2 regions of the Streptomyces sp. iso_384 genome follow, and region 2 is predicted to be linked to the other one. Evidence: predicted binding sites of a transcription regulator. Region 2 holds the regulator's gene; the other holds the start of a gene.

Region 1 (14,296 bases), 1.4 Mb from region 2:
GACGACTCCGAGCGGCATCTTCAGCAGGGCCGAGATCTCCGCGACCGTACGCATCCGGCGGCAGATTTCGACGATGGCCTGGAGCTCCGGCATCACCCGCGACGCGAGGTTGCCGTTGGTGAGTTCGCGGCGCTCGTCGGGTGCTTCGAGGGCGGCGACGAACGTCTCGACCAGCAGGACGTGCCCGAATCGCGTGCGGCCGCCGGTGAGGGAGTACGGGCGGACCCGGGCGGGGCGCTTGTCGGCCCCGCGGACGGGGAGGCGGGGGGCGGGTTCTGCGGCGGCGGTGGTCACTGGGCGCTCTCCAACGATGTGCGCAGCTCACTGCGGAGTTCGGGGGTGAGTACGTGTCCGGCCCGGCCGACGAAGAGGGCCATGTGGTAGGCGACGACGCTCATGTCGCAGTCCGGGGTGGCGTGGACGCCGAGCAGGGAGCCGTCGCTGATCGACATGACGAAGACACTGCCCTCGTCCATGGCGACCATCGTCTGTTTGACGCCGCCGCCGTCCATCAGCTTCGCCGCGCCGACGGTCAGCGAACCGATGCCGGAGACGATCGTGGCCAGGTCGGCGCTGGACCCCTTGGGCCCGTCCGAGGTGGGCCCGTCCGACGTCCCGATGGCCGGTCCGGCCGCCGTCGCGGTCAGATGGCCGGGGTCGGAGGAGAGCAGCATCAGGCCGTCGGACGAGACGACGGTGACCGAGTGGACCCCTGGCACCTCCTCCACGAGATTGCTCAGCAACCAGTGAAGGTTCCGGGCCTCGGTACTCAGCCCGAATGTGCTGGGCGCAGTCAACTGCGTGCCTCCTCGACTGTGTCCCCCGTCTCTTCGTTCCGGCCGTCCGCCCGGCCGCCGGTCTCGGCGGCCCGGGCGGTCCTTGCGTTCCGTGCGGTGTCCGTGGTCGGTGCGGTGGTGCTCTGGTGCCCGGTGCGGTCGGCGGGTACGCCTCCGAGAGCGGCGAGGGCGATGCCGCCGGTCTCGGCGATCTCCGCCTCGACGTCGCGCCGGCCCTCCTCCGCCGCCTGGTGGAAGCTGCCGAGCCGGCGGCGCAGGGCGTCCCGGTCCAGGCTGCCGGTGCGCCCGGTGGCGGGAGCGGTGTCGGGCCGGACCACCTTGGGGGTGCGCTTCGGCAGCCCCTTGTCCGTGATCCGTCCGGCCTCGGGGAGGCGGGGTCCGGGGACGGTCTCGGCGGGCGCGGGGCCGGCGGCGGCCTCGGCGTGCGGCGCGGGGCGGAACGCGGGCCCGTCCGGGTCCTGGTCGCCCGGGCCGTTCTCGGCCGGGCGCTCGTGGCGGTCGGGGCCGATGGCGTACGGGTCGGCCGGCGCCGGGACGGCGGGGTCCGGCAGGAGCTCCGGGCCGGCCGGGTCGGCCGGCGGCTTCGGCAGGCGGACCTGCAGCGTGATCTCGGACTCCGACTCGACGTCCGGCTCGGTGCCCGGCCCGGCGCCGGCATCGGTACCGGTTGCGGCGGCGGCCTCGGGCTCGGCTTCCGTGAACGGGTGCTGTGCGTCCTGCTCCTGCTGCGCCTGCTCCGGCTGCTCCTGCGGTACGGCGGTGGCTTCCGGGGTCTCGTCGGACCCGGCGCTCTCGGCGGCGTTCTCACGGATCGTCCGCTCGGCGGCGGCGATCATCGGGTCCACGGCGGGAGGCGCCTCGGCGACCGGCTCGGCCACCGGCTCCGGTGCGTTCGCCCCGTCGCTGTCCGACAGGTCCGACGGGTCCGACGGGTCCGACGGGTCCGAAGCGGCCCCGGCGGGTGTGCCAGGCTCCGGCGCGGCCGCCGGGAGCGGTGAACGGCACGGCAGGGCGTTGGAGTTGGCCTCGGCCACCGAACCCGGCAGGTTGAGCGTGGGCGCGTCACCGGGCAGTTGCACGGCGGGCGGGGTGGCGGCGGGCAGGGTCTTGGGCAGCAGGGCCTGCGGCAGGACGACGACGGCCGTCACTCCACTTCCCTTCTGCTCGCGCAGCTGGACCCGTACTCCGTGCCGGGCGGCCAGCAACGACGTCACCTGGAGACCGAGTCCGGCGCCGTCGGCGTTCTGCTCACCGGCCTCGAACGAGGCCGGGTCGCCCAGCCTGGCATTCAGCTCGTCCATCCGGACCGTCGACATGCCGATGCCCTCGTCCGACACGGAGAGCATCACCTCACCGCTCTCCAGCAGCCAGCCGGACAGCTCGACATGGGAGTCCGGCGGCGAGAAGGAGGTGGCGTTCTCCAGGAGTTCGGCCAGCAGGTGGCTGAGGTCGTCGGCGGCGAACCCGGCGATCTGGGCGTGCGGCGGCAGGGACTGGATGGTCACCCGCTCGTACCGCTCGATCTCGCTGACGGCGGCGCGCGCAACGTCGACCAGCGGGATCGGACCGGCGTGGGCGTGGCCGTGTTCGGCGCCCGCGAGGACGAGCATGTTCTCGCTGTGGCGGCGCATGACCGTGGCCATGTGGTCCAGCTTGAACAGGGTGGCCAGGCGCTCCGGGTCCTGCTCGCGCTCCTCCAGGCCCTCGATGACGCCGAGCTGCCGCTCGACCAGGCCGAGGGTACGCAGGGAGAGGTTGACGAAGGTGTGGTTGACCGTGTTCCGCAGCTGCTCCAGCTGGGTGGTCAGCTCGGCGGTCCGCTCCTGGAGTTCGGTCCGCTGCTGGGCCAGGGTCTCCCGGCTCTTGATCAGGCCGGACCGTTCGGCGGTGAGGTTCTCGACGCGTCCGCCGAGGTCCTGGTGCAGGGTGGTGAGCCGGCCGTGCAGGGTGTTCATCGACCGTACGACCTGGGCGAACTCGTCGTTGCGGCCGGTGTAGCGGACCGGTTCGGCGCTCGAAGGGTCCTCGGCGAGGCGCGCGGCGCCGATGCGCAGGACGGCGAGCGGCTGGGTGAGAGTGCGGGCGACGGCCGTGGAGACGCCGACGGCGAGCAGGAAGCAGCCGCCGAGCAGGGCGATGCTCAGTTCGAGAGCGGTGACGTCGTCGTCGCGCAGGCCCTCCAGATGCCGGACCTGGCCGGTGGTCAGGGCGGACTCGACGCTGCGCATCCGGTCGACGCGGGCGGAGAGCGCGGCCTCCAGCTTCTTGGGGCTGACCCTGCGCTCGGCGTCCGAGAGTTCGGGTCGGTCGGTGAGACGGGTGAGGTACTTCTCCGCGTCGTTGACCTCGGGTCCGGTGACGGTGTCGGAGAGCTTGTCGCGGGCCTCCGGGTCCGCCGCCTGGTCGAAGTCGGCGAGCGCGGCCAGCTCCCGGACACGGGCCTGCTGGGCGGCGGCGCTCAGCTCGTCGCGTTCGCGGTCGGCCCGGGTGGCGTCCTCGTCCTGGGTCTGCACGGGCAGCCCGGTAAAGGGGTCGGTCTGCGGGGCCGTCGGCTCGGGGCTCGGCACGGCGAGCGCGGCGAGGAGGAGCCCGCGGGTGGCGGAGGCCTGTTCGGACGCGCCGCCGAGGGTGAGCGGGGCCCGGGTGGCGTCGGCGGCGCGCGGCGGGGTCTTCTCCGCCAGTTCGGCGGCGATGCCGTGCAGCTTGGCGATGACGTCGGAGTACGCCTGGTGCGCCTCCAGGGCCGAGCCCTTGCCGGTCAGCGCGTCGCGGCGCAGCGAGGCGACCGTCGAGAGGTCGCGGCGCAGGGCCGCGGAGGCCGCCTCGTGGATCTCGTCGATCTGCTGGTCGACACGGGTGGTGCGTGCGGTGCGGTTCTCCGCGCCGTCCTTGTCGTCGGCGTCCTCGTCGCGTCCGTCGGCGATGTACGCGGTGATGGCGTCACGTTCGTCGGCGAGGGAGTGCGCGAGGGTGACCGCCTGCTGGTTCAGCTCGGCGAGGGTGACCAGCCGCTGGGACTCGCTCAGATCGGCGGAGGCCCCGAGTGCGGCGGGGGCGCCCGCCGCCAGGACGATGACGCCGACGACCGCGACACCGGCGACCAGTCGGCTGCGTACCCGCACGGTCCGCTTGTCCGCGCCGGGTGCCGGAGGCGTCGCCCCGGAACCGTCGCGCGTCGTGCCCTTGCTCCGCGGCCGCTTCTTCTGCACCGGTGCTCGCAATCTTGACTCGTCCACCCTTGAAGCAGAGGTGACGCACGGTCACATGGAAGGGCGCCCCGCTCCTGGTACGGCTTCTGACCATTCCAGCGCTTATGAGAGGGGGGCGCGCATCAACCGCTCCGCCACTCGAAGGAGTGAACATCACTCCGGAGTTGGCGAACAAGTCTGCCCTGGAGCGCCTCTGACCATGCATGGACCATGGGGTGGAACTTCCGCTCCGCCTTTGGCAGGATGCCCGCCCGCAATCGGTCCGGAGCCGCCCCTTCCGGCCGGCACGCACCCGTTGACCTGCTGGTACAGGCCAAATCCGGTCGCGTGCGGGGATGGTGAAGGGCTCGTGCAGACTGACCGTATGCGCATCGAACTCGCCACCGCTCCCGGCAGTCCCGAACGCCCCAACGAGGACTGGGTGTCCGGGTCTCTTCCCGCCTCCGGCCAGGGTGGTGCGCTGGTCGTGCTCGACGGCGTCACCCCGCCGCGCGGGGACGACGGTTGTGTGCACTCGGTCCCGTGGTTCACCGCACGGCTGGGCGGCGCACTGGTGGAACTGTCCGGTTCCCGCCCTGATCTGCCCCTGGCCGAGATCCTGGCCGCGGCCATCTCCCGTACAGCCGACGCCCATCGGGCCACCTGTGACCTTTCTCACGTGCGCACGCCCCAGGCGACCGTGGTCCTGGCACGCTGGAACGAACAGACGATCGAGCACCTGGTGCTCTCCGACTCGGCCCTGCTGCTGGAGTCCGCCGACGGCACGGTCCGGGCGGTTCTCGACGACCGGCTGGACCGGCTGCCGCCGGGCTCGCTCGCGTCCGACGAGATCGCCGACTCCACGGTCCGTAACAAGGAAGGCGGCTTCTTCACGGCCGCCGCGGATCCGTCGGTGGCCGCGCGTGCGGTGACGGGCAGCACCCCGGCGGCCGGCGTCCGGGCCCTCGCCGCGCTCACGGACGGGGCGAGCCGCTGGACGGAGGTGTTCGGCGAGGGCGACTGGACGGGCGCGCTGGGGCTGCTGCGGAAGGCGGGGCCGCAGGGGCTGATCGACCGGGTGCGGGAGCTGGAGCTCGCCGATGCGGAGGCGGGGCGCGTACGGCTGGGGCGCGGCAAGACGCACGACGACGCGACCGCGCTCCTGGTGGAGCTGGGCTGACCGCCGGAGGCCGGAGGCCCGTACGGGAGGCGGGTGCCGGAGGCCCGTACGGGAGGCGGGTCAGCTCTCCGCGCGGGTGTTCAGCTGGTGCAGCAGCCGGGCCAGCTCGGCGATCTCGGCCCGGTCCCAGTCGGCCAGCTTGCGCACATAGCGCCCGCGGCGGGCGTCCCGGACGCTGCGGAAGCGGGCCAGCCCGTCGTCGGTGAGGTGGACGAGCCAGGCGCGCCCGTCGGCCGGGTCGGGTTCGCGGGCCACCAGCCCGAGGTTCTCCAGGGAGTGCAGCTGGCGGCTCATGGTGGCCTTGCCGACGCCGAAGTAGGCGGCCAGCTCGGTGGCCCGTTGCCGGCCAGCCTCCTCCAGACGGACGAGCAATCCGTAGGCGGCGGGCTCCAGTTCGGGGTGGACCTCCCGGGCCATCTCGCCCGAGCTGGCCCGCGCCCGGCGCAGGAACACCGCCAGCTCACGCTCCAGCGCCAGGAACTCATGGTCCACGCCGCTCTCGTCGGGCGTGCCCGGCTCCGGCTCGATGTCGTTCCCGCGCACGTCGGTACCCCTCATACGGTGCCCTGCCGATTCCTGCGGCGTCCTGCCGGCGAAAGCCTCTTCCGCGACCGGTCGACGTCGCAGCCCGGACAGTATTCCGCAGAAGGGGACCGGCGGCGCAACGCGGACGGCCGGCCCCGCACCGAGCGCCCGCTCCCCCACCCCGGCGGCCGCACCCCAGGTCAACGGGGCTTTCCGCGGTCCGGGACCCCACTATGCACTCCGCGTATACGCGCTGTGTATAGTCCTCGGTGCACCGCACACCTGTGCGGATTTCCGCACAGAGGAGTGATGCGTCGTGCCCAGAAAGATGCCGTTGCCGGGGATGGGGTTGACCGCGGCGCTGGTGACCGCGCTCACACTGACGCTGAGCGGCTGCTCGATGGACACGACGGCGCCGGGCTCGGCACGGGGCGAGGCGGCCTCGGACGCCAAGGGTTCGTTCGGTCCGGTGGACTGCCGCAAGGCCAAGTGCATCGCCCTGACCTTCGACGCGGGGCCGGGCAAGGACACGCCGAGGCTGCTGGACATCCTCGAGGAGAAGAAGGTGCACGCCACCTTCTTCCTGCTGGGCAAGCACCACGTCGTCAAGCACCCCGACGTGGTGCAGCGCATCGAGGACGAGGGCCACGAGGTGGCCAACCACACCTGGACGCACAAGGTCCTGACCGACCAGAAGCCGGATCAGATACGCGCCGAGCTGGAGAAGACGCAGCTGGCCATCGAGAAGATCACCGGCAAGAAGCCCCGGCTGATGCGTCCGCCGCAGGGCCGCACCGACGACACGGTCTCGGAGATCAGCAAGGACCTGGGACTCTCCCAGGTGCTGTGGAGCGCCACCGCCAAGGACTACTCGACCAACGACTCGGCGCTGATCAAGAAGCGGATCCTGGACCAGGCGAGCAAGGACGGCATCATCCTGCTCCACGACATCTACCGGGGCACCGTGCCCGCCGTGCCCGGGATCATCGACGCGCTCCAGAAGGACGGCTACACCTTCGTGACCGTCCCCGAGCTGATGGCCCCCGCCGAGCCGGAGCCGGGCACGATCTACCGCCCCTGAGCCGCGCCCCGGACACACGGAACGGCCCGCCCCCCGTTGACCGGGAAGCGGGCCGTCCGTACCGGTCGCGCACCTGATGCCGCGCCCGTCACTGCGTGGCGGTCAGGCCGCGGCCGGGATCCTCTCCGCCGGGGCCGAGGCCGGGGCGAGGGCGATCTCCAGCACCTGGCGGACGTCGGTGACCGGGTGGACGTCCAGCTTCTCCAGCACCTCGGCCGGCACGTCGTCCAGGTCGGCCTCGTTGCGCTGGGGGATCACCACGGTGGTGATGCCCGCACGGTGGGCCGCCAGCAGCTTCTGCTTGAGGCCACCGATCGGCAGCACCCGCCCGGTCAGCGACACCTCACCGGTCATCGCCACATCCGTACGGACCAGCCGTCCGGAGAGCAGCGAGGCCAGGGCGGTCGTCAGGGTGATACCGGCGCTCGGGCCGTCCTTGGGGACCGCGCCCGCCGGGAAGTGGATGTGCACACCCCGGTCCTTGAGGTCCGCGACCGGCAGTTCCAGCTCCGCACCGTGCGACCGCAGGAAGCTCAGCGCGATCTGCGCCGACTCCTTCATGACGTCGCCGAGCTGACCGGTCAGGGTCAGTCCGGACGCCCCGGTCTCCGGGTCGGCGAGCGACGCCTCGACGAAGAGGACGTCACCGCCCGCCCCGGTCACCGCGAGCCCGGTGGCCACGCCCGGCACGGCGGTGCGTCGCCCGGCCGGGTCCTGGGCGGACTCGGGCACGTGGTGCGGTCGGCCGATGAGGCCGCGCAGATCCGCGTCGGTCACCGTGAACGGCAGCTCGCGGTCGCCCAGTTCGTGCTGGGCCGCGACCTTGCGGAGCAGCCGGGCGACGGCCCGCTCCAGATTCCGTACGCCCGCCTCGCGGGTGTACTCGCCGGCCAGCTTGCGCAGCGCCGACTCCTCCAGAGCGACCTCGTCCTTCTCCAGACCCGCTCGCTCCAGCTGGCGCGGGAGCAGGTGGTCCCGGGCGATGACGACCTTCTCGTCCTCGGTGTAGCCGTCCAGCCGGACCAGCTCCATGCGGTCGAGGAGGGCCTCCGGGATGGCTTCGAGCACATTGGCGGTGGCGAGGAAGACGACGTCGCTGAGGTCGAGCTCGACCTCCAGGTAGTGGTCGCGGAAGGTGTGGTTCTGCGCCGGATCGAGGACTTCGAGGAGGGCGGCGGCGGGGTCGCCCCGGAAGTCGGAGCCGACCTTGTCGATCTCGTCGAGCAGGACGACCGGGTTCATCGAGCCGGCCTCCTTGACGGCCCGCACGATACGTCCGGGGAGCGCGCCCACGTACGTACGCCGGTGGCCACGGATCTCCGCCTCGTCCCGGACACCGCCGAGCGCGACACGGACGAACTTGCGGCCCATGGCGTGCGCGACGGACTCGCCGAGCGAGGTCTTGCCGACGCCGGGCGGCCCGACGAGGGCGAGCACGGCGCCGCCACGGCGGCCGCCCACGACACCGAGACCGCGGTCGGCACGGCGCTTGCGCACCGCCAGGTACTCGGTGATGCGTTCCTTCACGTCGGCGAGGCCGGCGTGCTCGGCGTCCAGGACCTCCTGGGCGCCGCGGATGTCGTAGGCGTCCTCGGTCCGCTCGGTCCACGGCAGTTCGAGGACGGTGTCCAGCCAGGTGCGGATCCAGGATCCCTCGGGCGACTGGTCGCTGGAGCGCTCCAGCTTCTCGACCTCCTTGAGAGCGGCCTCGCGGACGTGCTCGGGCAGGTCGGCGGCCTCGACACGGGCCCGGTAGTCGTCGGACTCGTCCTCCGGGTCGCCGTTGAGCTCGGCGAGCTCCTTGCGTACGGCGTCCAGCTGGCGGCGCAGCAGGAACTCGCGCTGCTGCTTGTCAACGCCGTCCTGGACGTCCTTGGCGATGGACTCGGCCACGTCCTGTTCGGCGAGGTGCTCGCTCAGCCACTGGATGGCGAGCTTCAGCCGGGCGACCGGGTCCACGGTCTCCAGGAGCTGGACCTTCTGGGCGGTGGAGAGGAACGGCGAGTATCCGGAGTTGTCGGCGAGCGCGGAGACGTCGTCGATCTGCTGGACCCGGTCCACGACCTGCCAGGCGCCGCGCTTCTTCAGCCAGCTGGTGGCGAGCGCCTTGTACTCCTTGACGAGCTCGGCGGCGGATCCGGGCAGCGGGTCCGGGGCGGCGGTGTCGAGGACGGTGCCCTCGACCCAGAGCGCCCGGCCGGGGCCGCTGGTCCCGGCGCCGATGCGAACCCGGTCCCGGGCCCGGATGAGCGCGCCCGGGTCGCCGTCCGACAGGCGCCCGACCTGCTCGACGGTGCCGAGGACGCCGGTCCCCGTGTACGTACCGTCGATCCGCGGGACCAGCAGCACCTCGGGCTTCCCGCCGCCGGGACGGGCGGCGGCCTGCGCGGCCTCGACGGCGGCGCGGACCTCGGTGTCGGACAGGTCGAGCGGCACCACCATGCCGGGCAGGACGACCTCGTCGTCGAGCGGCAGCACGGGCAGGTCGATCGGTGTGAACGCCTGGGACTCGTTAGTCATGATCTCCCCTTCGGCAGGCAAGTTGAGCTATGTGGACTCAATGCTCCTGAGCCTCCGAATGTTCCCCACGGTCTGTTCGCTCTGAGCGATCAGCCGCTCAGGGCCTCCGCCTGTCTACGGGAGCACCGCGGGGCGGACGCTTGTTCCCCGCCCCCGGAGCACGGAACCCGCTGGCACTCGGCCCGGGCGGCGGACAGGATGGCGGACACCGACCACCACGACCGGAGACCGGAGAGACCCACGATGTCTGCGACGGCCGCGATGCCCTCGACGCCCGCCCCCGATCTGTTGCCGACGCGCCCGGCCGACGCCCCCGTCGTCCTCGACCGCCGCGAGGGCCCGTTCGGCGAGGTCGTGTTGCGGGAGCGCGGGGAGCACTTCGAGATCATCGCCAACGGCTGCTTCCTGATGGACACCTCCGACGGGCGCTCCGAGCGGCTGCTGATCGACGCCGCGCTCGCCGCGCTGCCCGCGGGGCGGACGGGTCTCTCGGTGCTGATCGGCGGCCTGGGCGTCGGCTTCTCCGTGGTGCGGGCCGCCGAGGAGGAGCGCTGGGGGCGGATCGCGGTCGTGGAGCGGGAGCAGGCGATCGTGGGCTGGCACCGGGACGGGCCGCTGGACCGGATCTCCGGGCCGGCGCTGGCGGACCCGCGGACCGAGATCCTGCACACGGATCTCGTCGCCCACCTCCGTACGGCCACGGAGCGTTACGACGCACTCTGCCTGGACATCGACAACGGGCCCGACTGGACCGTCACGGAGGACAACGGAAGCCTCTACTCCGCCGCCGGTCTGGCGCACTGCCACGACCGGCTGACCCCGGGCGGCGTGCTCGCCGTCTGGTCCGCGCAGCCGTCGCCGGCCTTCGAACAGGCTTTGCGGAATGCCGGGTTCAGCGGGGTTAGGACGGAAGAGGTGGCCGTTGCCCGAGGTGTGCCCGACGTGGTCCATCTCGCACTCCGGGCCGCCTGAACCCCCCTCCCGGTATGCGGGACCCGGCGGTGGCACGGGCCAACCGGCACAAGGGCGACGATCCGGTTGCCCGGTGGGCGTGAACTCGTCCGACGGGGCAACACCCTGCGTAGCCGGGAGCCCTCCGCTGCCTTTACGCTGCTGACCGGCACACGGGTTCACCCACGAAATCCACGAGCGAAGACCGTGCCTTGCGGGGGAATGGCTCCCGCGAGACCGGGCAGGGGCGGGGCGATGGAACAGACACACACCACCCACAACGGCGTCGCGGCCACCCCGGGGGCTCAGCGCCGGGTGCTGGTGGTCGAGGACGACGCCACGATCGTCGACGCCATTTCCGCCCGGCTGCGGGCGGAGGGCTTCCTGGTGCAGACCGCGCCGGACGGCCCCGCGGCCGTGGACGCGGCCGAGGCCTGGCAGCCCGACCTGATGGTGCTCGACATCATGCTTCCGGGCTTCGACGGCCTGGAGGTCTGCCGCCGGGTGCAGGCGCAGCGTCCGGTGCCGGTGCTGATGCTCACCGCGCGCGACGACGAGACCGACATGCTGGTCGGGCTCGGGGTCGGCGCCGACGACTACATGACCAAGCCGTTCTCCATGCGGGAGCTGGCCGCCCGGGTGCACGTACTCCTGCGCCGGGTGGAGCGGGCCGCGCTGGCCGCGGTGACCCCGCGCAGCGGGATACTGCGTCTGGGTGAGCTGGAGATCGACCACGCGCAGCGCCGGGTCCGGGTGCGTGCGGAGGACGTCCACCTCACGCCTACCGAGTTCGACCTGCTGGTCTGCCTCGCCAACACCCCGCGCGCGGTGCTCTCCCGGGAGCAGTTGCTGGCCGAGGTGTGGGACTGGGCGGACGCATCGGGCACCCGCACGGTCGACAGCCACATCAAGGCGCTGCGCCGGAAGATCGGCGCGGAGCGGATCCGTACGGTGCACGGCGTGGGCTACGCCCTGGAGACTCCGGCGCCATGACCTGGCCAGGGCCAGGAATGCGGCCCTTCTCCATCAAGGCCAAGCTGGGCACGCTCGTCGTGGTCTCGGTGTTCATCACCACCGGGCTGCTGATCGTCGCCCTGCGGACCCGGACCGAGTTCCAGTTCATCACCGTGTTCTCGGTGATCGCGACGCTGCTGATCACGCAGTTCGTGGCGCACGGTCTGACGGCGCCACTGGACGAGATGAGAGCGGTGGCCCGGTCCATCTCGCACGGCGACTACACGCGGCGGGTGAGCGGCGCCGGGCGGCGGGACGAGCTGGGCGACCTGGCGCAGACGATCAACCGCATGGCGGACGACCTGGAGGCGGAGTACCGGCACCGAAAAGAGCTGGTCGCCAATGTCAGCCATGAGCTGCGCACGCCCATCGCGGCGCTGAGGGCCGTGCTGGAGAACGTGGTGGACGGGGTGTCCGCCGCCGACCCGGAGACGATGCGCACGGCGCTGAAACAGACGGAGCGGCTGGGCCGGCTGGTCGAGACGCTGCTGGACCTGTCGCGTCTCGACAACGGGGTGGTGGCGCTCAAGGCAGGCCGTTTCGAGGTGTGGCCGTATCTCTCGGGCGTACTGAAAGAGGCCAATCTCGCGGCCTCCCAGCGACGCCTGTCGTCGGGCTCGGGCAATCACTCCCGTACGGACGTCCATCTGCACCTGGACGTCTCGCCGCCGGAGCTCACCGCGCACGCGGACGCGGAGCGGCTGCACCAGGTGGTCGCCAACCTCATCGACAACGCCGTCAAGCACAGCCCGCCGCACGGCCGGGTGACGGTGCTCGCACGGCGCGGGGCGTATCCCGAGTCGCTGGAGCTGGAGGTCATGGACGAGGGGCCCGGCATCCCGGAGGCGGAGCGCCACCGGGTGTTCGAGCGCTTCAACCGGGGCCATGTTCCGTCCCCGCACGGTCCGGGCAGCGACGGCGGTACGGGACTGGGTCTGGCCATCGCCCGCTGGGCGGTCGATCTGCACGGCGGCCGGATCGGGGTGGCCGAATCCGCACGGGGCTGCCGCATCCAGGTCACCCTCCCGGGAATCCCCGAGCAGCGCGGTTGACGACCTCATTGACATAGGGTCGAACCGGAAGGGCACGTTCATCCGTGTCCTGCCAGCTGGGGACCGCAAGGGGATTCGGTCGGGAGACCGTACCCACGGTCCTGCGTACCCGGAGTGCAGTGGAACCTCGCTTGTTTCCCGCCATTTCCTGCGCCGAAACCCGCCCTTCGATGTGATGTGCACGACGAAGCACCGGCCCGGTCTGCACGGAACGGTTCGGGGGGCGTAGCCTTGATTTCCGCTGTCCATCACCTTGTGAAGCGGAAGAGGGCGGTTGCCGCCGTGTCGTCTCAGTCCCCCAGTAACTCGAGCATCTCGACCGACCAAGCCAGCCCGGGCACCAACCCGGCCGCGGCTTTCGGCGCCAATGAATGGCTCGTCGACGAGATCTACCAGCAGTACCTCCAGGATCCCAGTTCGGTCGATCGCGCCTGGTGGGACTTCTTCGCCGACTACAAGCCGGGTGCCACCGGCACGGCGGACAAGCCCGCTCCCGGCGCCGGGGCCTCGGGGGCCCCGGTGACCGAGGCGGCCGCGCCCGCTCCGGCCGCCGCTCCGGCTCCGGTGAAGGCCGCGCCCGCAGCCGCTCCGGCGGCTCCCGCGCAGTCCGCCCCGGCCAAGGCCGCCCCGGCGGCCCCGGCCCCGGCTCCGGCGAAGCCCGCGGCGGCGAAGCCCGCCGCCGCGCCCGCCAAGCCCAAGGCGAAGGCCGACGAGTCCACCGAGGCCCCGGCAGGACCGGAGTACGTGACGCTGCGCGGCCCCTCGGCCGCGGTCGCGAAGAACATGAACGCCTCGCTGGAGCTGCCGACGGCCACATCCGTCCGCGCGGTCCCGGTGAAGCTGCTCTTCGACAACCGCATCGTCATCAACAACCACCTCAAGCGCGCCCGCGGCGGGAAGATCTCCTTCACGCACCTCATCGGGTACGCAATGGTGCAGGCCCTCAAGGCCATGCCGTCGATGAACTACTCCTTCGCGGAGAAGGACGGCAAGCCGACCCTGGTCAAGCCGGAGCACATCAACCTGGGTCTGGCCATCGACCTGGTGAAGCCGAACGGCGACCGCCAGCTGGTCGTCGCGGCCATCAAGAAGGCCGAGACGCTCAACTTCTTCGAGTTCTGGCAGGCGTACGAGGACATCGTCCGGCGCGCCCGCATCGGCAAGCTCGGCATGGACGACTTCACCGGCGTCACCGCCTCGCTGACCAACCCCGGCGGCATCGGCACCGTCCACTCGGTGCCCCGCCTGATGCCCGGTCAGGGCCTCATCATGGGCGTCGGCGCGATGGACTACCCGGCGGAGTTCCAGGGCACCTCGCAGGACACCCTCAACAAGCTCGGCATCTCGAAGGTCATGACGCTCACGTCGACCTACGACCACCGGGTCATCCAGGGCGCCGCCTCCGGCGAGTTCCTGCGCGTCCTCTCCCAGCTGCTGCTCGGCGAGAACGAGTTCTACGACGAGATCTTCAAGGCGCTGCGCATCCCCTACGAGCCGGTCCGCTGGCTCAAGGACATCGACGCCTCGCACGACGACGACGTCACCAAGGCCGCGCGGGTCTTCGAGCTGATCCACTCCTACCGGGTCCGCGGCCACGTCATGGCCGACACCGACCCGCTGGAGTACCACCAGCGCAAGCACCCCGACCTCGACATCACCGAGCACGGCCTCACCCTGTGGGACCTGGAGCGGGACTTCGCGGTCGGCGGGTTCGCCGGCAAGACGATGATGAAGCTCCGCGACATCCTCGGTGTGCTCCGTGAGTCGTACTGCCGCACCACCGGCATCGAGTTCATGCACATCCAGGACCCGAAGCAGCGCAAGTGGCTCCAGGACCGGGTCGAGCGCCCGCGCCCGAAGCCCGAGCGCGAGGAGCAGCTGCGGATCCTGCGCCGGCTGAACGCCGCGGAGGCGTTCGAGACCTTCCTGCAGACGAAGTACGTCGGCCAGAAGCGGTTCTCGCTGGAGGGCGGCGAGTCCGTCATCCC
Region 2 (14,296 bases):
TCGGTCTCGCCGCGCACGAGCGCCTGGTCGGCGTCGACGGCGGCGAGCAGATCGACGATGTTCGCGCTCGCTTGTCGGCCCTCCCCCTCCAGCAGCGCGAGCAGCAGGTGTCCGGGGGTGAGATCGGGGTGCCCGTCCTTCACGGCCCGGTTGGTGGCCGCGTTGATGGCGTCCCGGCTCTTGTTGGTCAGCTCGGCATCCACGTGTGGTTACTCCTCCTCGCAGCTGGGGGTCAGGGATGCATCCCGCATTGATTTAATCAACGTACACAAAGTTGAGTCTATTCCACTCAAGGCAGTGATCGCACGCGCTGCGAGCCTCCGGCGGCGCCCCTCGGCGGCGGCCCTCGTACGCTGCCTCCATGGCAGACGTACGCAATCCCTCCCCCGAATACGTCGCGTTCTGGCGCGAGAGCCACCTGTCCACCCTGACGACCCCCCGCCCGGACGGCACGCCGCACGTGGTGCCGGTGTGCGTGACGTACGACCCGGAGGCCGGGTTGGCGCGCGTGATCACCGACGGTGGCAGCCGCAAGGTCGCCCACATCTGCGCGGCCGGCCCCGACGGGGCACGCGTGGCGGTCTGCCAGATCGACCGGGCCCGCTGGGCGACCCTGGAGGGCCGCGCGGTCATCCGCACCGAGCCGGAGACCGTCAAGGACGCGGAGGCCCGCCACGAGGAGCGCTACGGCCGTCCGCCGCGGATCAACCCGACCCGGGTCGTCATCGAGATCACCCTCGACCGGGCGCTCGGCAGGACCTGAGACCGTCCGGCCGCGAACGGCCGGGCTCTTGCTCTGGCTCTGGCTCCGGCTCCGGCTCCGGCTCCGGCTCCGGCTCCGGAACAGCACAACGGCGCCACCGTGTTCAGGTCACGGTGGCGCCGCTGTGTGGGGGAAGCGCCTGGAGCGACAGGTGACGACGGGGGAATCGCTCAGGCGCTGCGGGGGGTGGCGGAAAGGGGTTCTGCGTCGAACAGCTCGTGGTCCCGCTGATCGAGATTGACGAAGATCATGCCGTACCTGACGGCGCAGCGGACCGGCTGCGGCGCCCCACGGGGCCGACGGAGACAGCGATAGGCGCGGACGTCCTCGTCCTCTTCCATCACCACGACGATCGGCTCTCCGAACAGGGTGACCATCAACGAGTCGCCACGGCGGGGGAGGGCCGTGAGCAGATCGATGAAATGCCACCCTGAGCGATAGGCGGTAGCCATCTCGCGCCGGAAGGTGCGGTCGTCCGGCGGGGTGCTCATGCGCGGTCCGTTTCGACCGGGGCGAAGTCCCAGCCCATGTCGGGCGGCAGGCCGACGCCCTCAGCGGCTCCCGCCTGCTTCGCAGGCGCCGTATCCCAGGCCAGGTCAGGAGGCGGTGCGGCATGCGACGAGACTCCGATCACACGGTCGCCACCTCCTTCCAGGCTCAGGGCCCCGAGAGCCACGGACACCAGCCCGGCGGAGAAGGCCACGGCAAGCACCGAGCGAAGCATTTTCTTACTCATAGTGGGCTTCGTCCTCACTTCCAAGGTTTCCTCTCCCCCGCATCACAAGACGATGGCTCATCAAGGCACGTCAAACCACAGAATCGATGCATCATGTTCCTGCTGATGCATGTTCCTGGGGGGTGGAGAATTGACCACGAATAGAACAAAAGCGACACATCCCCACTCTGTCACCACTTTGTGCGACGAGGGGGCGCGGCTCTACACGAGCGCGCTGAGCGTGGGAAAGATAGCCCGCGCCGAAGCGGAAGCAGCGCCGTGCCTGCTGGAGCTCGCCCTACTGCATCCCGACCCCGACGATCCCACATGGTTGCGTCCGGTACCGGCGTATGCGGCTCTCACGCAACGACTTCACCCCATCGAGCGGGAGATCCAGGAGCGAAGGCGACTCTCGGTGGAACTCACCGAGGCGTTCGAGCCCTTCATGGCCGTCAGCACCCAGGCTCCACCGATCACTCACGCCATCACGGTCGTCGAAGGCGTCAACCGCATCAACGCCTCCATAGCGCTCGCCCTTTCCGAGTGCCAGTCGGAGGTGCTCACCATCCAGCCCGGGGGCGGGCGCAGCGAAGACGCGCTGAACATCGCCATGGAGCGCGGAAACACGCTCATGCAGCGCGGCGTCTCCATGCGCACCCTCTATCAGCACACCGTTCGCCACAGTCAGGGGACTCTCAACTACGTCGCCCGCATGGCGGAGAGCAAGATGGAGATCCGGACTCTCGAAGAACTCATAGAGCGCCTCATGATCTTCGACCACACCGTTGCGTTCATCCCGGCCACGGACGACCGGAGCGTGGCCCTCGAACTGCGCCATCCCGGCATCGTGAAATATCTCGTCAGGGTCTTCGAACAGTTCTGGCAGCGCGCGGTCCCTCTGCAGGATCAGATTCCTTACGACCCGGGCCCGGAAGGCATCTCCGGCGTACGTCACTCCATCGCCAAACTGCTGGTCGAAGGGCACGTCGACGAGGCCATCGCCCGCCGCCTCGGGATGAACGTCCGCACCTGCCGCGCCCACATAGCCAAACTCAGCGCCGCGCTCGGCAGCAACAGCCGGGCACAACTCGGCTATCTGATCGCGCGGTCGGGAATCCTGGAAGCGGATTCCTGACCGCGCGATCACCCCTCCCCGGGCTCGGGCGTGACCGCACAAGAGGGAGAGCGCAGCCACACCCAGATCGTGCCGGAGGAGTTCCCGGCTCGCTGCGACACATCCAGATTCACCGCACAACTACCCTTGTGACACCGTCCACTTGTCGCACAGCACAAAGCAGGGGGATCCCGAATGGGTACAGGCGAAAGCAGACCTGCCCACCCTCATCCGAACACCGAAGTGTGCGAGCCGGCTCTGCCGGTGTACCGGTAAGCCCTTCGGACAGGACGCGTCCCGCGGGCCGAGCTCGGCGCCGTGCCCTGCCTCGTCGATCCGGCGCTGCTCCATCCCGACCCGTGGGACGACACATGGATCCGCCCCGAGCCACCGTCCGTCGCCCTGGCCCACCTGCTGCAGCCCGTCTCCCGGACCCTCGGCGCCACCAGCCGCACCCACCGCGGCGCCCCCCTCGCCCGGTCCGGCATCGCGGAAGCCGACCGGCGCGAGTGCTGACGCGAAGGGACCGGAGGGCGACCGGCGAGGTGGCCGGCGCCGACGGTCGCCCCCTCATGCGTACCGTCGCTCTCGTGGCCGGGTCAGCCCGAGTCCCCGCCGTCGCGTCCTGCGAGAATTCCGTACGCCAGTCCTGACCGACCTGGCGAACACCTCCCGCGCGACAGAAGGACCACGAAGACCGGATGACCGACACCACCCCCCTGCCCGCCGCCGTCGAGGACGACCACCACGGGGACATCCTGGTCGAACTCACCGGCGAGCAGGCCGAGATACTCATCGTGAGCGGCGACGGAATCCCCCGCGTCGTCCTCACCCGCGCCCCCGGAGCCGAGGCCGACGACCACATCGTCATCGGCACCCGCGACCCCCGCCGGCTCACCCTCACCGTCGACGGCCTCGGCGCGACGATCAAGCCCGGCAAGGGCAAGCTCCGCCGCCGCTCCTACCGGGTCGACGTCCGCTGCGCGGGTACGTCCTACCGCCTCGTGCCCGACTCGATCCCGAGCAGCCGGCTGACCCGCGACGGCAAGCACATCGGGGACTTCTCCTCGAACGGCGACCGGCGGGTGATCGCCGAGTGGCGTGACGGGGCCGCCGTCGAGCCGCTCGACGCGGCGATCGGTTACGCCCTGGCCGCCGCGTTCGGCACCGGCGGCCAGCCGATGTGGATGATGGCGGTCGAAGCGATCAGCGAGTTCCTGCCGTAGGAACCCGGCCCACGCCCCTGGACACGCGACGGGGCCGGGAGAGCGATTGAACGCTCTCCCGGCCCCGTAGGCGTACTCCTGAAGGGTCCCGCCAGGGCGTGTCGGGCGGATCGCGGCCCCGGTGAAGATCCGCCGGACACGCCTCAGGGCCTGCCGTCAGCCTGCCGTCGTCGCCCGGCAGACGGCAGTTCGACGACAGGTCCTAGTCCGTCGGCCGCTTCGGCTTCGGCCGCCAGACCACCAGCGCGCTGGTCTGCTGCACGTCCTGGTAGGGCACCAAGTCCCGGCGGTACGAGGCGTGCACCTGGGCCTCGCGCTGCTGCATGGCGACCGCCGCACCGTCCACCGCCGCCGAGAGCTCGACGACGCGCTGCTGGAGCGCGGCCACCTGGTTCTCCAGCTCGATGATCCGCTTGATGCCCGCGAGGTTGATGCCCTCGTCCTGCGACAGCTGCTGCACGGTGCGCAGCAGCTCGATGTCGCGCGCCGAGTAGCGCCGGCCGCGCCCGGCCGTACGGTCGGGAGAGACCAGGCCGAGACGGTCGTACTGGCGCAGCGTCTGCGGGTGGAGCCCCGAGAGCTGGGCCGCGATCGAGATCACGTACACCGGGGTCTCATCGGTCAGCTGGTACGGATTGCGTCGACGGCCGTCCATCTCAAGCTCCCTTCGCAGCCTGGAACAGTTCCGCCCGCGGGTCCTCGTCCGCGGTCGCCTTCCGGTAGGCCTCCAGGGCGTCCCTGGCCTCCTGGCCCAGGTCCCTGGGGACCGCGACCTCCACAGTGACCAGCAGGTCGCCGCGGGTGCCGTCCTTGCGCACCGCACCCTTGCCCCGGGCGCGCATCGTACGCCCGTTGGGGGTGCCGGCGGGAAGTTTCAGGGTGACCGGCGGACCGCCGAGGGTGGGGACCTTGACCTCGCCGCCGAGCGTCGCCTCCGGGTACGTGACGGGCACGGTGACCGTGAGGTTGTCGCCCTTGCGGCCGAAGACCGGGTGGGCGTCGACGTGGACGACGACGTACAGATCGCCGGCCGGACCGCCGCGTTCGCCCGCACCGCCCTTGCCGCGCAGCCGGATCCGCTGGCCGTCGGAGACGCCCGCCGGAATCCGCACCTGCATGGTGCGCGCCGACTTCGCCCGGCCGCTGCCCTTGCAGACGTCGCAGGGGTCCTGGGCGATGAGGCCCCGGCCCTTGCAGTCGACGCAGGGGTCGGTGAGCGAGAAGCCGCCGCCGCTGCCGCGCGAGACCTGGCCGGTGCCGACACAGGTCGGGCAGACCCTGGGGGTGCCGTTCTTGTCGCCGGTGCCGGAACACGCCTTGCAGGGCGCCTGGCTGGACATCCGCAGCGGGACCGTGGCCCCGTCGACCGCCTCGGTGAAGCTGAGCGTCACCTCGGACTCGATGTCCTGGCCGCGCTTCGGCTGAACCCGGGTGCCGGTGCCGCCGCGGTTGAACAGCCCGCCGAAGACGTCGCCGAGACCCCCTCCGCCGCCGCCGAAGCCGCCGCCCGCACCGCCCTGTCCGCCGCCCGGGGCGCCTCCGCCGAAGAGGTCGCCCAGGTCGAAGTTGAAGTTGCCGCCCGCACCACCGGGGCCGGCCCGGAAGCCGCCGTTGCCGAAGAGTGCGCGCGCCTCGTCGTACTCCTTGCGCTTCTTGGGGTCACCGAGGACGTCGTTCGCCTCGGAGATCTCCTTGAAACGCTCCTCCGCCTTGGCGTCACCCTTGTTGGCGTCCGGGTGGAACTCGCGGGCGAGCTTCCGGTACGCCTTCTTGACCTCGGCGTCGGTGGCGTCCTTGGGGACGCCGAGGACCTTGTAGTAGTCCTTCTCGACGAAGTCCTTCGTGCTCATCGACGTCCCTCCTTCCGGACGATCGGCCGAGCGGCCGGCCCGTGGGCCGGCCGCCGGGCCGGTCGGTGTGCACCGTGGTGATCAGACGCGTTGCCGTCAGACCTCCTCGGTGCCACCGCTCTCCTCGTCATCTGCCTTCTTCTCTTCCTTCGCCGCGGCGGGCGTGGCGCCCGGCTGCGGCTCGGCGACGGCCACCCGCGCGGGGCGGATGGTGCGCTCGCCGATGCGATACCCCGGCTGCAGGATCGCCACGCAGGTCGTCTCGGTGACGTCCGGCGCGTAGCTGTGCATCAGGGCCTCGTGGATCGTCGGGTCGAAGGGCTCGCCCTCCTTGCCGAACTGCTGGAGGCCCAGCTTCGCGACGGTGGTCTCCAGCGATTCGGCGACCGACTTGAAGCCGCCGACCAGCTCGCCGTGTTCCCGCGCGCGGCCGACGTCGTCGAGCACGGGCAGGAGCTCGGACAGGAGGTTCGCGACAGCGATCTCCTTGACCGTCACCCGGTCCCGCTCGACGCGGCGGCGGTAGTTCTGGTACTCGGCCTGCAGCCGCTGGAGGTCCGCGGTGCGCTCGCCGAGCGCGGTGCGTACCTGGTCCAGCTGTGCGGTCAGACCGACGGTCGGATCGGTGTCCCCGGCCGGGGCCGCCGCCTCCTCCTCGGAGGGTGCGGCAGCCTTCGGCTCGGCGTCATCAGGGGTGGCGCCGGAGGGGACGTCGGGCTTCTCCTCGAAGCCCGGAGTCTCCTCGGTCACGCCGCACCGCCCTTGGTGTCCTTCTCGTCGTCCACGATCTCGGCGTCGACGACGTCGTCGTCGGCGGCCTTGGCCTGGCCGTCGCCCGGGGCCTCGGCGCCCGGGGTCGCACCCTCGGCCTGGGCGTTGGCGTACATCGCCTGGCCCAGCTTCTGGGAGACGGCCGCGACCTTCTCGGTGGCCGTACGGATCTCGGCGGAGTCCTCGCCCTTGAGCTTCTCCTTCAGCTCGCCGACAGCGGTCTCCACCTCCGTCTTGACGTCCGCGGGGACCTTGTCCTCGTTGTCCTTGAGGAACTTCTCCGTCTGGTAGACGAGCTGCTCGCCCTGGTTGCGCGACTCGGCGGCCTCGCGGCGGGCGTGGTCCTCCTCCGCGTACTTCTCGGCCTCTTCGCGCATCCGGTTGACCTCGTCCTTCGGCAGCGAGGAGCCGCCGGTGACGGTCATCTTCTGCTCCTTGCCGGTGCCGAGGTCCTTGGCGGCGACGTGCATGATGCCGTTGGCGTCGATGTCGAAGGCGACCTCGATCTGCGGCACACCGCGCGGGGCCGGCGGCAGACCGGTCAGCTCGAACATCCCGAGCTTCTTGTTGTACGCCGCGATCTCGCGCTCGCCCTGGTAGACCTGGATCTGCACGGACGGCTGGTTGTCCTCGGCCGTCGTGAAGATCTCGGAACGCTTGGTCGGGATCGTGGTGTTGCGCTCGATGAGCTTGGTCATGATCCCTCCCTTGGTCTCGATACCGAGGGACAGCGGGGTGACGTCGAGGAGCAGGACGTCCTTGACCTCACCCTTGAGGACACCGGCCTGGAGCGAGGCGCCGATGGCGACGACCTCGTCCGGGTTCACACCCTTGTTGGCCTCCTGGCCGCCGGTCAGCTCCTTGACGAGCTCGGCGACGGCGGGCATACGGGTGGAGCCACCGACGAGAACGACGTGGTCGATCTCGGAGAGCTGGATGCCCGCGTCCTTGATGACGTTGTGGAACGGGGTCTTGCAGCGGTCCAGGAGGTCCGCGGTCAGCTGCTGGAACTGCGAGCGCGTGAGCTTCTCGTCCAGGTGCAGCGGGCCCTCGGCGGACGCCGTGATGTAGGGCAGGTTGATCGTGGTCTCGGTCGAGGACGAGAGCTCGATCTTCGCCTTCTCCGCGGCCTCGCGGAGACGCTGGAGAGCCATCTTGTCCTTGGACAGGTCCACGCCGTGCCCGTTGGCGAACTGCTTCACCAGGTAGTCGACGACGCGCTGGTCCCAGTCGTCACCACCGAGGTGGTTGTCACCGTTGGTGGCCTTCACCTCGACGACGCCGTCGCCGATCTCCAGGAGGGACACGTCGAAGGTGCCGCCACCGAGGTCGAAGACGAGGATCGTCTGGTCGTCCTTGTCGAGGCCGTACGCCAGGGCGGCGGCGGTCGGCTCGTTGACGATGCGCAGGACGTTGAGGCCCGCGATCTCACCGGCCTCCTTGGTCGCCTGACGCTCGGAGTCGTTGAAGTACGCCGGAACGGTGATGACCGCGTCGGTCACCTTCTCGCCCAGGTAGGACTCGGCGTCGCGCTTCAGCTTCTGCAGGATGAAGGCGCTCATCTGCTGCGGGTTGAAGCTCTTGCCGTCCAGGTCGATCTTCCAGTCAGTGCCCATGTGGCGCTTGACGGAGCGGATGGTCCTGTCGACGTTGGTGACCGCCTGGCGCTTCGCGACCTCGCCGACGAGCACCTCGCCGTTCTTGGCGAAGGCGACGACGGACGGCGTGGTCCTGGCGCCTTCGGCGTTGGTGATGACGGTGGGCTCGCCGCCTTCGAGAACGCTGACGACGGAGTTAGTCGTGCCCAGGTCGATGCCGACCGCACGTGCCATTTCAATTCCTCCAACTGACTACTTGAGTGGATCTGACTCAAGAATGCATGACGCCGACCCAGGAGTCAACAGACCTGAGTCACCCACACTCAACTTAAGTGCTTATCCCGAGCACATCTGCGCCGACAGCGGCGCCCCACCACCCCATCCGCGCACGCCACACCCCTCGCGCACCACCCACCCCACCGTCTCGCCATGGGATCGTTCTGTCACAAATTGCCGTGAGACGGTCACAACCGTCACCGACCGGCAGGTTTCACCGTGGATCGTCACACCATCGAACCTCGAACCCCGGGCGGGCGCGATGCAGAACGCGAGGAAGCCGCGCGTACGGCAGAAGAACCGGAAGAGCCGGAGGAACCAGGGCCGACCACCCCGACCCCGCTCGGCCCCGTACGTCACGGAGCCGCGCGACCCCCACCCGCACGAGCGCGGTCCCCATCCGTACGAGGAGAAGCCCCACCCCCTCCCGACAGTGACCGGAACGGCCAGGAGCCACTTCCCCTCGCGCCCCGCCGCCCGCCTGGCCGGCCTCACCGACCGGGCCGGGCGGCTGGCTGACCGCTTCCTGCCACGCACGACGGCCGAACGCGTGCTGGACCTGACCCTCGGCACCGCCCTGCTGATCCTGACCGCCCCCGCCGTCGCCGTGGCGGCCCTCGCCCTGACCGCGCGGCAGACCCCGGGCGGCGCCTGGGACCGCAGACCCCGGACCGGTCTGGGCGGCCGGGTCTTCGAACTGCGCACCCTGCGCACCCGCAGGCTCCGGCTGGACCTGTTCTCCCGGCTTCCGCACGTCGTGCGCGGCGAACTTTCCCTGGTCGGACCCGCCCCGCTGGCCCCGGGCGACCCACGCGCCACAGGGCCGGGGGCCAGGCGGTGGCGGCAGGAACTGCGGCCGGGCCTGACCGGACTGGCCCAGGTGCGCGCCCGCTCCGGCATGCCGTGGGACGACCCCGCCCTGCTGGACCAGCACTACGCAGAGCACCATGGAGTCGTACTCGATCTGGCGGTCCTCGCCGAAGCCGTACGCGGTCCATTGCGATCCGGGCTCCGGAGGGTCCGCCGAACCAAGGCACACCTGAGCGACACAGATCACCGCCCGCCCGGCTGCAGCGGGGTGGACTAAGTGGATAGTGTCAGCACAGACTAATTAAGTTACTGCTTAGTAGTAGCGGGCAGTAGCAACTGGACCCCGCTCTCGCAGGCCCGAGGAGCCCCCAAAATGCAACTCGCCGCGATCATCGTGTCGCTGGTTCTGATGGTGGTCGGCGCAGCACTGTTCGTCCGAGCCATCGTGCAGATCTACCGCTTCGTGCGGCTCGGCCAGAACGTACCCGCCGGCACCCGTACCGACGAACCCGTGCAGCGCACGGTGACGGTGGTGAGGGAGTTCCTCGGTCACACGAGGATGAACCGCTGGGGCATCGTCGGAGTGGCGCACTGGTTCGTCGCCGTCGGCTTCTTCTCGCTGCTGCTGACGATCGTCAACGCCATCGGCCAGCTCTTCCAGGCCGACTGGCTGATCCCGATCATCGGCGACTGGCTGCCGTACGAGATCTTCACCGAGTTCCTCGGTCTGATGACGACGGTCGGCATCCTGACCCTGATCGTCATCCGGCAGCTGAACCGTCCCGGCGGCGCGGGCCGCAAGTCCCGCTTCGCCGGCTCCAACACCGGCCAGGCGTACTTCGTCGAGACCGTCATCCTCATCGTCGGCCTCTGCATCATGACGCTCCGCGCGCTGGAGGGGGTGCAGCACGGCGTCGACAGCTGGCAGATCGGCTTCTTCGCCTCGTACCCGCTGATCGCCGCGCTGAAGGGCCTCGACCTCAGCACCATCCAGAACCTGACCTACCTGGTCGCCATGATCAAGATCGCGACCTCCTTCATCTGGATGATCACGGTCTCGCTCAAGACGGACATGGGCGTCGCCTGGCACCGCTTCCTCGGCTTCCCGAACATCTGGTTCAAGCGGAACGCCAAGGGCGATGTCGCCCTGGGCGCGCTGCTGCCGATGACGTCGGGCGGCAAGGAGATCGACTTCGAGGACCCGGGCGAGGACGACACCTTCGGCGTCTCCCAGGTCGAGCAGTTCTCCTGGAAGGGCATCCTCGACTTCTCCACCTGCACCGAGTGCGGCCGCTGCCAGTCGCAGTGCCCCGCGTGGAACACCGGCAAGCCCCTCTCGCCGAAGCTCCTGATCATGTCGCTGCGCGACCACGCGCACGCCAAGGCCCCGTACCTCCTGGCCGGCGGCGGCAAGGACATGGAGGGCAACGAGAAGGCCACCGAGGAGCAGCTCAAGGACGTTCCCGCGGCCGCCCTCGCCGAGGCCGAGCGCCCGCTGATCGGGACCGCCGAGGAGAACGGCGTCATCGACCCGGACGTGCTGTGGTCCTGCACCACCTGCGGCGCCTGCGTCGAGCAGTGCCCGGTGGACATCGAGCACATCGACCACATCGTCGACATGCGCCGCTACCAGGTGATGATCGAGTCCTCGTTCCCGTCCGAGGCGGGCACGATGCTCAAGAACCTGGAGAAGAAGGGCAACCCCTGGGGGCTGGCCAAGAAGGCGCGCGTCGAGTGGACCAAGGAGGTCGACTTCGAGGTCCCGATCGTCGGCAAGGACGTCGAGGACCTCACCGAGGTCGACTACCTGTACTGGGTCGGCTGCGCGGGCGCCCTGGAGGACCGGGCCAAGAAGACCACCAAGGCCTTCGCGGAACTGCTGCACATGGCGGGCGTCAAGTTCGCGATCATGGGCGGCGACGAGAAGTGCACGGGTGACTCCGCCCGCCGCCTGGGCAACGAGCCGCTGTTCCAGCAGCTCGGCCAGGAGAACGTGGCCATGCTGAACATGGCGTACGGCGAGGACGATGAAGACGAGACGACGAAGAAGCCCAAGTCGTCGAAGAAGATCGTCGCGACCTGCCCGCACTGCTTCAACACGATCGCGAACGAGTACCCGCAGCTCGGCGGCGAGTACGAGGTCATCCACCACACGCAGCTGCTCCAGCACCTCATCGACGAGGGCAAGCTGATCCCGGTGACCCCGGTCGAGGGCCTGATCACGTACCACGACCCCTGCTACCTGGGCCGGCACAACAAGATCTACACCCCGCCGCGCGAGATCATCGCGAAGGTCCCGGGACTGCGGAACGAGGAGATGCACCGCCACAAGGAACGCGGCTTCTGCTGCGGCGCCGGTGGTGCCCGGATGTGGATGGAGGAGCGGATCGGCAAGCGCGTCAACAACGAGCGCGTCGACGAAGCCCTCGCCCTCAACCCGGACATCGTCTCCACCGCCTGCCCGTTCTGTCTCGTCATGCTGACCGACTCGGTCAACGGCAAGAAGAACGACGGCCAGGCCAAGGAGTCGATCCAGGTCGTGGACGTCTCGCAGCTCCTCCTGGAGTCCGTGAAGACGCCGACCGACCCCACGGGCGAGCAGGAGCAGGTGGACGCGCCGGAGCCCGAACCGGCAAAGTGATGTAGCGCATCGACGCGATGAGCGGCCGGACCTGCCTCGGGGGCAGGACCGGCCGCTTTTCCGTGCCGGGACCCCGGGTCTCCGCCTGCCGGACGTGACGACCGCCGCAGGCGAACTGTGAACTCGGACATGTACGCGACGACGTACTTGGAGCATCATGTGCCCCGGAGAAACCCGCGACGGGTCAGGAACCACGCGCGGACGTCACGCGCGCAAGCCACGCGCGGACACACGACGAACGAGCGACGAACGAGGCCCCGTGCGCCCACGCATCACGCACCTCACGCCCCCGAAGGCAGCCGTCACCACCAGAGCGACGGCTCTCCTCGCCGCGGGCTGCGCCGCCCTGCTGCTCGCACTCGCGGGCTGCGGGAGCCCTTCGGCCGCCGACGCCCCGTCGACCTCCGCCGCCTCCTCCGCGTCCGACGGCAAGAACGGCGACACCCCGCCGGAGGCACAGGCCCGGGCGGGCACGGCACGCACCCCCGTCCCGCGCGGCACCGGCAGCCGTGTCCCGTACGACTTCAACGGCGACGGCCACCGCGACCTGGTCATCGACGACCTGGTGAAGGCCCCCGAGGACAGCCACGGCGACGACGCGGGCATCGGCATCGTGTACGGCTCCGGCGACCGCGACCGCCCCCTGGACCCGGCCGCCCGGCAACTCCTGAGCGCCCGGGCGAACGCGGCGAAGTCCGGCGACACCCTGCCCGCCGCGTTCGACTCCGAGGCCGCCTGCGACCTGGACCGGGACGGCTTCACCGACCTGATCGTCTCCACCGACCCCCCGTACAACGGCATCGGCGCCCCGCCCGTCCCCCTCCAGATCCTCTTCGGCTCCCCGCAGGGCCTGACGGGCAAGGCGGTCACCGTACGCATCCCGCAGAAGGCCCGGTTCGGCAACGAGTGGCCCGAGCAGCCGGTGTGCGGCGACTTCGACGGCGACGGCAGGGCCGACCTCGCGGTCACCGCCAGCGCCGGCCAGGTCACCTTCCTGCACGGCCCCTTCACTCGCACCGGGGCCCCGCGCAGCGCGGAACTGCTGCCCGACGGCGGCCCGTACCTCTACGCCCCCGAGCCCAGGACCGACACCAACAAGGACGGTTACGACGACCTCGTCGCCGCCGCCCGCCCGCACGCCCCCGGACAGGCGGGCAAGGGCACCCTCCTCCTCGGCTCCGCGAAGGGCCCGGCGGGTCCCGGCCGCGCGTACGCGTTCGCCGCGGAGGACTTCCCCACCGCACCGCTGAAGACGACGGGCGCCACCCGCACCACGCTCCTGAACCACGGCGACTACGACGGCGACAAGAAGCCGGACACGGTGGTGCGGACGTACCTCGGCGAGCGGCGGGACCTCATCGCCCTCTACACCGCGGGTAACACGGCCGAGCCCGCCGTCACCTTCTCCACGAAGCTGTTCCTCCCCTGAACTCCCCCTCCCCGGCCCCGGGGTGCGGCCCCTAGGGGATGTCACAGCTCGGCCGCAATGGCGGACGGGTTCCCCCGGCCCCCACTCCCCACCCCCGGGGACCAGGTACGTTCGACGGGTGGCTGGATTCAGGATCGGACGCGGCCGGGACAACCGCACCCCGCAACAACCGCAGCAGCAGCGGCAGCAGCCGTACGGAGGGCAGGCACCACAGCCGCCGTACGGTGCTCAGCCGTGGCCGACGGCAGGAGGCCCGGCCAACGGCGCCGCGCCACCGCCGTACGGAAACCCGCAGGCCCCCTCGTACAACGACGGCGGCTACGCGGGACACGGCCAGGGCGGACAGGGCGGCTACGGCGGGCACGGCCACGGCGGCCAGCACGGTCACGGCGGCCACGGCGGCCACGGCGAACCGGAGTACTTCGGCGACCCCTACGCCGACCCCGCGCCCCACGACCCGTACGCGAACAACCCGGGTCACACGCAGGCGTTCCGCGTCGACGAGGACCCGTACGGCGACGGCAACACCTACCGGGCCGGCTCCGCCCCCGCCCAGCCGGCGGGCCCGCGGCTGCGCTGGAAGGACCTGCTGACCGGCATCGTGACCCGCCCGGGTCCGACGTTCTGGCAGATGCGGGACTACCCGGTCTGGGGCCCGGCGCTGGTCGTCACCTTCGTCTACGGCCTGCTCGCGCTGTTCGGCTTCGACCAGGCCCGCGATGAAGCGATCAACGCGACGATCTCGACGGCCATCCCGTACGTCCTGTTCACCGGCATCGGCTTCGTCATCGGCGGCCTGGTCCTCGGCGCGGTGACCCACACCCTGGCCCGCCAGCTCGGCGGCACGGGCTCGTGGCAGCCGACGGTGGGCCTGTCGATGCTGATCATGTCGATGACGGATGCCCCGCGGCTGCTCTTCGCCCTCTTCCTGGGCGGCGAGAACTCGCTGGTCCAGATCGTGGGCTGGCTGACCTGGCTGGCGGCGGGGGCGCTGTTCACGTCGATGGTCAGCAAGTCGCACGACCTGCCGTGGCCGAAGGCACTGGGCGCATCGGCGATCCAGCTGATCGCGCTGCTGTCGATCATCAAGCTGGGCACGATCT

What was found. The regulator HspR, encoded in region 2, represses chaperone genes until heat shock. The targets are predictions, from matches to a motif close to TTGAGNNNNNNNNNCTCAA.
Region 1: lon (endopeptidase La) is a predicted target of HspR. The motif match lies at 9,314-9,332, and genes of this name have one in related genera.

What each region holds. Positions count from the first base shown of each region.
Region 1 covers NZ_JBWBTT010000001.1:6,260,521-6,274,816, forward strand. The annotation lists gene AC0VY3_RS27945 (DUF742 domain-containing protein) at 1-294, opposite strand, end outside; gene AC0VY3_RS27950 (roadblock/LC7 domain-containing protein) at 291-797, opposite strand; gene AC0VY3_RS27955 (sensor histidine kinase) at 794-4,006, opposite strand; gene AC0VY3_RS27960 (protein phosphatase 2C domain-containing protein) at 4,371-5,165, shown strand; gene AC0VY3_RS27965 (MarR family winged helix-turn-helix transcriptional regulator) at 5,226-5,708, opposite strand; gene AC0VY3_RS27970 (polysaccharide deacetylase family protein) at 6,019-6,771, shown strand; gene lon (endopeptidase La) at 6,874-9,291, opposite strand; gene AC0VY3_RS27980 (spermidine synthase family protein) at 9,553-10,263, shown strand; gene AC0VY3_RS27985 (response regulator transcription factor) at 10,498-11,235, shown strand; gene AC0VY3_RS27990 (HAMP domain-containing sensor histidine kinase) at 11,232-12,308, shown strand; gene AC0VY3_RS27995 (multifunctional oxoglutarate decarboxylase/oxoglutarate dehydrogenase thiamine pyrophosphate-binding subunit/dihydrolipoyllysine-residue succinyltransferase subunit) at 12,591-14,296, shown strand, end outside.
Region 2 covers NZ_JBWBTT010000001.1:7,669,476-7,683,771, forward strand. The annotation lists gene clpB (ATP-dependent chaperone ClpB) at 1-203, opposite strand, end outside; gene AC0VY3_RS34715 (pyridoxamine 5'-phosphate oxidase family protein) at 362-763, shown strand; gene AC0VY3_RS34720 (Rieske (2Fe-2S) protein) at 934-1,254, opposite strand; gene AC0VY3_RS34725 (helix-turn-helix transcriptional regulator) at 1,609-2,613, shown strand; gene AC0VY3_RS34730 (hypothetical protein) at 2,911-3,108, shown strand; gene AC0VY3_RS34735 (hypothetical protein) at 3,294-3,818, shown strand; gene AC0VY3_RS34740 (heat shock protein transcriptional repressor HspR) at 4,021-4,473, opposite strand; gene dnaJ (molecular chaperone DnaJ) at 4,475-5,668, opposite strand; gene grpE (nucleotide exchange factor GrpE) at 5,765-6,418, opposite strand; gene dnaK (molecular chaperone DnaK) at 6,415-8,271, opposite strand; gene AC0VY3_RS34760 (sugar transferase) at 8,747-9,400, shown strand; gene AC0VY3_RS34765 ((Fe-S)-binding protein) at 9,497-11,764, shown strand; gene AC0VY3_RS34770 (FG-GAP repeat domain-containing protein) at 12,024-13,193, shown strand; gene AC0VY3_RS34775 (Yip1 family protein) at 13,312-14,296, shown strand, end outside.